DNA from 2 places in the Streptomyces sp. NPDC005574 genome. Region 2 is predicted to be linked to the other one. Evidence: riboswitches for the same ligand, from Rfam matches in the RefSeq annotation. Region 2 holds a riboswitch; the other holds the start of a gene.
What was found. A riboswitch is a leader RNA that binds a small molecule or an ion and turns the genes downstream of it on or off. The one in region 2 is predicted to bind S-adenosylmethionine.
Positions count from the first base shown of each region.

Region 1: linked by a shared signal. The riboswitch ahead of thrC (threonine synthase) and the one ahead of ABZT03_RS33395 (aminotransferase class V-fold PLP-dependent enzyme) in region 2 are both predicted to bind S-adenosylmethionine.

Region 1 is NZ_JBEXCW010000002.1:163,866-169,028, reverse strand. It holds gene ABZT03_RS02435 (trehalose-6-phosphate synthase) at 1-913, opposite strand, end outside; gene ABZT03_RS02430 (glucosyl-3-phosphoglycerate synthase) at 1,032-1,976, opposite strand; SAM riboswitch class I at 2,137-2,291, shown strand; gene thrC (threonine synthase) at 2,307-3,590, shown strand; gene ABZT03_RS02420 (MoaD/ThiS family protein) at 3,729-4,004, shown strand; gene ABZT03_RS02415 (cold-shock protein) at 4,447-4,653, shown strand; gene groL (chaperonin GroEL) at 5,007-5,163, shown strand, end outside.
Region 2 is NZ_JBEXCW010000078.1:27,307-32,469, reverse strand. It holds gene ABZT03_RS33405 (cytochrome bc complex cytochrome b subunit) at 1-1,338, shown strand, start outside; gene trpD (anthranilate phosphoribosyltransferase) at 1,469-2,533, shown strand; SAM riboswitch class IV at 2,602-2,718, shown strand; gene ABZT03_RS33395 (aminotransferase class V-fold PLP-dependent enzyme) at 2,899-4,260, shown strand; gene ABZT03_RS33390 (Lrp/AsnC ligand binding domain-containing protein) at 4,301-4,582, opposite strand; gene ABZT03_RS33385 (rhomboid family intramembrane serine protease) at 4,579-5,163, opposite strand, start outside.

The DNA of each region.
Region 1 (5,163 bases), on a different contig from region 2:
ACAGCTCGGTGCGGTCCACCCGCACGATGGTCCTGCGCGGGCTGCCGTCCGGGGCCGTGCCGATCTCGCCGCGCAGCGCCGTGATCCGCTCCTCGACGTCCGTCTCGTGGGCGCGGGCGCGCAGGAACTCGGCGTCGGCGCCGAGGCCGTGCACCCCGATCCGGGTCCGGCGCCCGGACGCCCCGCCGCCGTGCGTGAGCGTCCGCGGCCCCTGCTGCGGCCACTCCCGCCCGATGCCGTCGTCGAGGGCCTGCGCGCACTCGGCGAAGGCGGTCGCCCAGCGCCAGGTGAGGAAGCCGAGCTGGTCGGCGCCGAGCAGGCCCCGCACCAGCTGGGCCCGGATGTCGTCGGGCAGGATGCGGAAGTAGGCGTCCGGCGCCCACGGCGTGTGCGAGAAGTGTGCGATCCGCAGGTCGGGGCGGAGTTCGCGGAGCATGCCCGGCACCAGGCACAGGTGGTAGTCCTGCACGAGGACCGCCGCGCCCTCGGCCGCCTCCTGCGCCAGCGCCTCGGCGAAGGCCCGGTTGTAGGTCTCGTACGACGCCCACTGGCGGCGGAACTCCGCGCCGAAGACGGGCTCCAGCGGGGTCTGGTACAGCATGTGGTGGACGAACCAGAGCACCGAGTTGGCGATGCCGTTGTAGGCGTCGGCGTGCACGTCGGCGGGGATGTCCAGCATCCGTACGCCGTCCTCGCCGACCCCGCGCCGGACCGCCTCGCGGTCGCCGTCGCCGAGGGCGGAGCACACCCACAGGGCGCCGGCGTCGGGCCCGATCGCGGACAGGCCGGAGACGAGCCCGCCGCCGCCACGCCTGGCGTGCAGCGAGCCGTCCTCACGCACGTCGTAGGAGACCGGGCCGCGGTTGGACGCGACGAGTACCTGGGCGCCCTGAGCAGCGCGGGTGGAAGCCATACGCCTCAACCTAGCCCGGCCCGTAAACGCTCAAACGTGCGGTCCGACGTACGGCGGCGGGGTCCGGGGCCGCGCCCGGACCGGCCCGGTGCGCGCACGGCCCCCGGACCCGGCCCGGTCAGGCCACCTTGCGGGTGGCGTACTCGGCGATCTCCACCATGGGCGGCCGTTCCTCGGTGTCCACGGAGTACGTGCGCGGCTCGAATCCGTCCTCGCCCCGTTCGAACTGGGTGAGGGAGGGGCGGATCAGGTGGCCGCGGGCCAGCCGCAGCTGGGCCGTGCGGTAGATCGCGGCGGCCATCCGGCCCAGCGCCTGGCCGTCCTGGTGGCGGTGCTTGCGCACCCCGACGTCGACCTGGGCCAGGGCGTCGAGGCCGACCAGGTGCAGCGCGTCGACCAGCATGCCCAGCTCCACGCCGTAGCCGACCGGGAACGGGAGCTGTTCCAGGAGGGAGCGGCGGGCCGCGTACTCGCCGCCGAGCGGCTGCACGAAACCGGCCAGCTGGGGCCAGTGCATGTTCAGCAGCGGGCGGGCCATCAGCTCGGTGACCCGGCCGCCCTGGCCGGCCCGGCCGCCGAGCGGGCGGTCGTACATCGCCTTGACGAGGTCGACGCCGGGATCGGTGAGCAGCGGCCCCACGATCCCGGAGACGAAGTCGGAGGAGAACTCCTTCAGGTCCGCGTCGATGAAGCAGACGATGTCCCCGCCGGTCACCAGGAGCGAGCGCCACAGGACCTCGCCCTTGCCCGGCACGGGCGGGATGTGCGGCAGGATGTCGTCGCGGTGGACGACCCGGGCGCCGGCCGCGGCGGCCACCTCGGAGGTGCGGTCGGTCGACCCCGAGTCGACGACGACTATCTCGTCGACGAGCGGGACCTGATGCATGAGGTCGTGACGGATCACGGCGACGATGTCACCGACCGTCTCCTCCTCGTTGAGCGCGGGCAGCACGACGGAGACCGTCTGGCCCGTCATGCGTTTCGCGGCCAGGATCTTGTGCAGCGGGCGACTGGTCATGGACCAGGAGCGGGTGCTCAGCCAGCGCTCGACTTCTTCCAGCACGGTGCGCGGCTCCTCTGCGTTCTGTCGGCGAGAAGTGGATCAGCTGTGATCCATCTCGCGGTGCGGACGACTCTCTCAACTGTCCTGGCCTTCGGTTACAGTCTTGAACAACGCTGATGACCATCGCATGTCGGGGGTCGTTGCGCGTACAACTACATACCGCTCATCCAGAGGGGCAGAGGGATACGGCCCGTTGAAGCCCCGGCAACCCTCCAGCCGGTCTCGTGGATCACTGTTGATCATCACGCGAGGCTCCCGGCTAGGGAAGGTGCCAAATCCGTCTCATGGCGAAACGCGTCGTGAGGAAGATGAGGAAAGGGCCTCGCCTCCATGGCTGTGCAGACCGTTGCAAGCACCACCGACTCCGTAGACCTCGGCCCCGCTGCCGCGCTCTCCTGCCGCGAATGCGGCCACCGCGTGCCCCTCGGCCCGGTCTTCGCCTGCGAGGAGTGTTTCGGCCCGCTCGAGATCGCCTACGACTTCTCGGCCTACGACACCGAGGAACTCCGCAAGCGCATCGAGGCGGGACCGGCGAACATCTGGCGGTACGCGCCGCTGCTGCCCGTCCCGGCCGACGTGGCGGACAAGCCCAACATCAACCCCGGCTGGACCAAGCTCGTGCGGGCCGACAACCTGGCCCGCGAGCTGGGCGTCGACGCCGGCAGGCTGTTCGTCAAGGACGACTCCGGCAACCCGACGCACTCCTTCAAGGACCGTGTCGTCGCGCAGGCCATCGAGGCCGCCCGCGCCTTCGGATTCACCACCCTGTCCTGCTCCTCCACCGGCAACCTGGCCGGCGCGGTCGGCGCCGCCGCCGCCCGGGCCGGTTTCCGCTCCTGCGTGTTCATCCCGCACGACCTGGAGCAGGGCAAGGTCGTCATGGCCGCGGTGTACGGCGGCGAGCTCGTCGGCATCGAGGGCAACTACGACGACGTGAACCGCTTCTGCTCCGAGCTGATCGGTGACCCGGCCGGCGAGGGCTGGGGCTTCGTCAACGTCAACCTGCGGCCGTACTACGCCGAGGGCTCCAAGACGCTGGCGTACGAGATCTGCGAGCAGCTCGGGTGGCAGCTGCCCGACCAGCTCGTGGTGCCGATCGCCTCCGGCTCCCAGCTCACGAAGATCGACAAGGGTCTTCAGGAGCTGATCGGGCTCGGGCTGGTCGAGGGCAGGCCGTACAAGATCTTCGGTGCGCAGGCGGAGGGCTGTTCCCCGGTGTCGGTGGCCTACAAGGCGGGCCACGACGTCGTCCGGCCGCAGAAGCCGGACACCATCGCCAAGTCGCTGGCCATCGGCAACCCGGCCGACGGGCCGTACGTCCTGGACATCGCGCGCCGCACGGGCGGCGCCGTGGAGGACGTGAACGACGAGCAGATCGTGGACGCCATCCGGTTGCTCGCCCGGACCGAGGGCATCTTCGCCGAGACCGCCGGCGGCGTGACGGTCGGCGTCACGAAGAAGCTCATCGAGAGCGGTCTGCTGGACCCGACCCTCACGACGGTCGTGCTCAACACGGGTGACGGCCTCAAGACGCTGGACGCGGTGGCGGACACGGGACTGACGGCGACCATCCGCCCCAGTCTGGAGTCGTTCCGGGACGCCGGTCTCGGCTAGTCGTCGTCCGTCACCCGCGCCGCCCGCCCGTCGCCCGTCCGCGCGGGCGCCGGGGCCGGCCGCGCCACGCGGCGGAGCCGCACACCCACGGGGCCCCGCGCCCCCTTCAGGGTTCCATCCGACCGGAGGTCACACCGTATGAGCGTCAACGTCCGCATCCCCACCATCCTGCGCACCTACACCGGCGGCAAGGCCGAGGTGACGGCCGAGGGCGGGACCCTCGGCGAGGTCATCACGGACCTGGAGAAGAACCACACCGGTATCGCCGCCCGGGTCCTGGACGACCAGGGAAAGCTGCGCCGTTTCGTCAACGTGTACGTGAACGACGACGACGTGCGTTTTGAGCAGGGGCTGGAGACGGCCACCCCCGACGGCGCCGGCGTGTCGATCATCCCGGCCGTGGCCGGCGGCTGACCGAGGCCGATCATTACCCTCGGTAATGCCGATCACCAGGAGTTCATGTGATTGCCCCCTCCGCGAGAGAAGCGGAGGGGGCAATTCTGTATGGTTGAGCGCGGTACAGTTGGGGAACCCGCGGTCTTCCGCATGACGGACGCATATGAGTTCAGGCTCCGCGTGCGACGATAAATGGCCAAAGTGTGCGGGTATTTTGCGCCATTCACTCCTTTTGTGGAGCCCGACTTGCCCTGAGTTCGGGCGAATTCTCCGTACATTCCCGACCGGTCATGCCTGGAATTCTCGTCCGATTGACCTGTTGCAGAGGGCAGTTGGGCAGATACATTCGGCCGCGGTCGACGCGTTCCGGCGCACGCCCCCGTCCATGTGGGGGGGTGAGGTCTGACCCGGATCCGCGAAGTGCGGGTCCGCGCAAGGGCCAGTAATAGGGGAGTTAGGCATGGCTCAGGGCACCGTCAAGTGGTTCAACGCGGAGAAGGGGTACGGCTTCATCGCGGTCGACGGTGGTGCGGATGTTTTCGTCCACTACAGCGCGATTCAGATGGACGGCTACCGCACCCTGGAAGAGGGTCAGCGAGTCGATTTCGAGATCTCGCAGGGCCAGAAGGGGCCGCAGGCGGACATGGTCCGACTGGCGACCGGCTGAAGCACGCGCCGACTGACAGCGTCGTTCTTCTGTTCTTCTTCGGAGGGCTCGTATCCCATGGGGAGTCATGGGTTACGAGCCCTTCGGCGTGTCCGGGACCCGCTCGCACGCCGATCGCGCGCCGTTCGCGCCCCGCGGAGCGCCCCCTCGATCCCGGGCAGGCGCTTGCACTCGGCATGGGCGAGTGCTAATCATTGGCGTTAGCACTCTGCAGGTGAGAGTGACAACGAGGATCGGGTCGGTGAGGCCCGCAGGCCAGGTGGGGCAAGGAACCACAGGGTCGGCGAGCCGTCCGTCGCGGGCGCCAGCGCGGTCCGGAGAAATCCACCCCCTGTCCGGGAGGACCACTTCACATGGCCAAGATCATCGCGTTCGACGAGGAGGCACGGCGCGGTCTCGAGCGCGGGATGAACCAGCTCGCCGACGCCGTCAAGGTCACCCTCGGCCCCAAGGGCCGTAACGTCGTCCTCGAGAAGAAGTGGGGCGCGCCCACGATCACCAACGATGGTG
Region 2 (5,163 bases):
ACCATGCACATCTCCTTCGACGTGCGCGGTGGTCTGCTGATCCGGCAGATCCACCACTGGGCGGCGCTGATCTTCCTCGCCGGCATGTTCGTGCACATGATGCGTGTGTTCTTCACGGGCGCGTTCCGCAAGCCGCGTGAGGTCAACTGGCTGTTCGGCTTCCTGCTGTTCGTCCTGGGCATGTTCACCGGCTTCACCGGTTACTCGCTCCCGGACGACCTGCTCTCCGGCACCGGTGTCCGCTTCATGGAGGGCGCGATCCTGTCCGTGCCGATCGTCGGCACGTACCTGTCGTTCTTCCTCTTCGGCGGCGAGTTCCCGGGCGGCGACTTCGTGGCCCGCTTCTACTCGATCCACATCCTGCTGCTGCCGGGCATCATGCTCGGTCTGGTGGTCGGCCACCTGATCCTGGTCTTCTACCACAAGCACACGCAGTTCGCGGGTCCCGGAAAGACGAACAACAACGTCGTCGGCATGCCGCTGCTGCCGGTCTACATGGCCAAGGCCGGAGGCTTCTTCTTCCTGGTCTTCGGTGTCATCGCGGCCATCGCGGCGATCGCCTCGATCAACCCGATCTGGGCCATGGGCCCCTACCGGCCGGACATGGTCTCCACGGGCGCCCAGCCCGACTGGTACATGGGCTTCTCCGAGGGCCTGATCCGTGTGATGCCGGGCTGGGAGATCAACTTCTGGGGTCACACGCTCGTGCTGGGCGTGTTCATCCCGCTGGTGATCTTCCCGCTGGTCCTGGTCGCGATCGCGGTGTACCCGTTCATCGAGTCCTGGGTCACCGGCGACAAGCGCGAGCACCACATCCTGGACCGCCCGCGCAACGTCCCCACCCGGACGGCGTTCGGTGTGGCCTGGATGACCTGGTACTTCGTCCTGCTGATCGGTGGCGGCAACGACATCATCGCCACCCACTTCCACCTGTCGATCAACGCCATCACCTGGTTCGTCCGGGTCGCGTTCTTCGTGGCGCCGGTCATCGCGTTCGTCATCACCAAGCGCGTCTGCCTCGGCCTCCAGCGCCGCGACAAGGACAAGGTGCTGCACGGCCGCGAGTCGGGCATCATCAAGCGCCTGCCGCACGGTGAGTTCATCGAGGTGCACGAGCCGCTCAGCCAGGAGCAGCTGCACACCCTCACCGCGCACGAGCAGTACAAGCCGGCCGAGATCGGCGCGACGGTCGACGCGAACGGTGTCGAGCGGAAGGTGAAGGGACCCGAGAAGCTGCGCGCCAAGCTGAGCGAGGCGTACTACGGCGACGAGTCCCAGATCCCCAAGCCCACCGTCGAGGAGTACAAGGAGATCACGAGCGGCCACGGCCACCACTGATCGCTGCGCACGCCACTGAGGGGCCCTCGTCCGGTGTTCGGACGGGGGCCCTTCGCCGTGCCCTGGGCTGGATAGGGTGGTCCCGTTGAGATCCGCGTCCCGAGGTACGGGACCGACCCAGGAGCGGCTGATGAGCGCTGTGACCCCCGCTGGAGGCGACACCACGGCGGGCCGTTCCTGGCCCGAGGTACTGAGCGCGCTGCTCGGCGGCCGGGACCTGAGCGCCGGCGACACGGCGTGGGCGATGGACCGCTTCATGAGCGGCGAGGCCTCGGACGCGCAGATCGCGGGCTTCATGGTGGCGCTGCGGGCCAAGGGCGAGACGGTCGAGGAGATCAACGGCCTCGTCGAGGCGATGTACGCGCACGCGCAGCCGCTGGACATCCCCGGGCCGGCCGTCGACATCGTCGGTACCGGCGGCGACCGGGCCAGGACGGTCAACATCTCGACGATGTCCGCCGTGGTGATCGCGGGCACCGGCGCGAAGGTGGTCAAGCACGGCAACCGGGCGTCGTCGTCGGCGAGCGGCTCCTCCGACGTGCTGGAGAAGCTCGGCATCAACCTGGACCTGTCGCCGGAGGGCGTGGCGCGGGTGGCGGAGGAGGCTGGGATCACCTTCTGCTTCGCGGCCAAGTTCCACCCGTCGATGCGGTTCGTCGGAGGCGTCCGGCGCGACCTCGGCATCCCGACCTCGTTCAACCTGCTCGGTCCGCTGACCAACCCGGCCCGGGTCACGGCCTCGGCGATCGGCTGCTTCGACACCCGGATGGCCGGTCTGATCGCCGGCGTCCTGGCCGAACGCGGCTCGTCCGCGCTTGTGTTCCGCGGCGACGACGGCCTCGACGAGCTGACGACCACGGCCACCTCCCGGGTGTGGACCGTCCGCGACGGCAAGGTGACCGAGGGGGCCTTCGACCCGCGTGACGTCGGCCTCGAACTCGTCCCGGTGGAGGCGCTGCGCGGCGCCGACGCGTCGTACAACGCGGAGGTCGCACGGCGGCTCCTCGACGGCGAGACCGGGCCCGTGCGCGACGCGGTCCTGTTGAACTCGGCGGCGGCACTGGTGGCCCTGGAGCCGACCGGGGCGCCGCTGACCGAGCAGATCCGCGCCGGGCTGGGCAGGGCGGCCGAGTCGATCGACTCCGGCGCGGCCAAGCGGACCCTGGAGCGCTGGGTGGCGGCCAGCAACGCGTAGCCGGGCGGCGTCCCGCGATCCGGACAGGGGTTGCGGGACGCCGATCACCTCCCGTACGTTCGTGCGCAGGTCATGAGTGACAGTCATGAGGCCCCGGCCGACTGTCCGGCAACCCTCCGTCCGTGGCGGGGTGCCCCGGGTGAAGACCAGGCCGCAGGCAGCGAGGTCTGCGGCAAGCGCGGACCCCTCCCACTCCTTCGAGTGGACGAAGCCCAGGGGTCCTGGTCTCGAGGGAGTCCCCCGTGAGCAAGCGAATGCGATAGGGCCGCAGAGCCCCGCCTCCGCATCCCCTTCTCCAGCCTTTTCCCGCGCCGGGCCGTGTCGTGCCCGCGCGGTGATTCCGCCGCCTCTCACGGGAGTTCGCCATGTCCGTCTCCACCGTTGCCGCCGCCCGGTCGCTTTGTGCCCCGCTGCCCGTTCTGGGCGCGGACGTCACCGTCCCGCTCGTCACGGGCGGCGAGGTCACCTACGCCGCGCTCGACTACGCGGCCAGCGCCCCCGCCCTCCAGCGGGTCTGGGACGACGTCGCCGCGTACGCCCCGTACTACGGCAGCGTGCACCGCGGTGCCGGATACCTCTCGCAGCTGTCGACCGACCTGTTCGAGAACGCCCGGGTGACGGTCGCCGAGTTCCTCGACTGCCGCACCGACGACCAGCTGATCTTCACGCGGTCCACCACCGACTCCCTCAACCTGCTCGCCGCCGCGCTCCCGGCTGGCTGCCAGGTCTTCGTCTTCGAGACCGAGCACCACGCCTCGCTGCTGCCCTGGAAGGACGCCCGGGTCACCTACCTCGACGCCCCGCGCACCCCGCGCCAGGCCGTCGAGACCCTGGAGCGCGCCCTCGCCGCCCGCGACCCGCGGGGCCCGGCCCTGGTCTGCGTCACCGGCGCCTCGAACGTCACCGGCGAGCTGTGGCCCGTACGGGAGCTGGCGGCCGCCGCGCACGCCCACGGGGCCCGGATCGTGCTGGACGCCGCCCAGCTGGCCCCGCACCACCCGGTGTCGGTGCGGGAGCTGGACGTCGACTGGGTCGCCTTCTCCGGCCACAAGCTGTACGCGCCGTTCGGCTCCGGGGTGCTGGCCGGCCGCGCCGACTGGCTGCGGGAGGCCGACCCGTACCTCGCGGGCGGCGGCGCCAGCCGCAAGGTCACCCGGCGCGAGGACGGGGGAGTGGACGTCGAGTGGCACGACACCGCCGCCCGCCACGAGGCCGGCTCGCCCAACGTCATCGGCGTCCACTCCATCGCCTCCGCCTGCAAGGCCCTCACCGAGGCCGGCTTCGACAACCTGGTCGCCCGGGAGCGGCAGCTGATCGACACCGTCCGCGCCGGCCTCGCCGAGGTGCCCGAGGTGCGGGTGCTGTCGCTGTTCGGGGACGACGCCCCACGCGTCGGCGTGATCTCGTTCGTCGTCGAGGGCTGGAACAGCTCGCACTTCGCCGCGGCGCTCTCGGCCGAGTACGGCATCGGTGTCCGCGACGGCCTGTTCTGCGCCCACCCCCTGGTCCGCACCCTGCTGGGCGGCGACCCCGGGACCCAGGGCGAGTGCGGCGCCCCCGAGGCGGCGCCGGGCGAGAAGTCCCTCAACGCGATCCGGGTGAGCTTCGGCGCGGGGACCCCCGACGAGCATGTGGAGCGGTTCGTGGGCGCCGTACGGGAACTGGTGCGGGACGGCGCCCGGTGGCAGTACCGCACGGAGGGCGGCCGCTGCGTCCCGGCGGTGTGAGGGCCCTCGCGGCGGTGCCCGGAGGCGGTGTCTCAGGCGGTCAGGAGTCCAGCCCGATCGCGAACGCCGCCTCCAGGTCGTGCTGCGAGTAGGTGCGGAACGCGACGTGCGTGTCCGTGCCCTCGACCCCGGGGATCTTGCTGATCCGCCCGGGGATGACCTCCGCGAGGTCCTCGTGCCGCGCGACCCGGACCATGGCGATCAGGTCGTAGGTGCCGGTGACCGAGAAGACCTCGCTGACGGACTCCAGGGCGGCGATCGACTCCGCGATCTCGGGAATCCGGTCCACGCTTGTCTTGATGAGGACGATCGCGGTGATCACGGCTGGTTCTCTCCCTCGGGGGCCGGAGCTGGGGCGGAGTTCACTCTAGTGGTACGGCCGAAACGCACCCACGCGTAGCAGAAGCCCGCCGCGAACCCCACCAGGTGCGCCAGGTAGGCGACGCCCGGCCCCTGGGGCGCCCGCCCCGCCGCCAGCCACTGCAGGGCCGCCCAGAAGGGCAGCACGACCCAGGCGGGGAAGCGCAGCGGCAGGAAGAACAGGAACGGCAGCAGGCTGGTCACCCGCGCTCCGGGGAACAGGTACAGACACGCCCCGAGGACGGCGGAGATCGCCCCGGAGGCGCCGACCAGGGACTGGGTGGAGCCGGCGTTGGCGGCCGCGTAGCCCAGCAGCGCCAGGCAGCCGCAGCCGACGTAGAAGAGGGCGAAGCGCAGGCGCCCCATGCGTTCCTCGGTCAGCGCGCCGAAGACGTGCAGGAAGAGCATGTTGCCCAGCAGGTGCACCCAGCTGCCGTGCACGAACAGGGCCGTGGCGGGGGTGAGGACGGCCCTGGGGGAACCCTCGAACAGTTCTGCGGGGACCACGCCCCAGCGGTGGAAGTAGGCCCGCTGCGCGGCGAG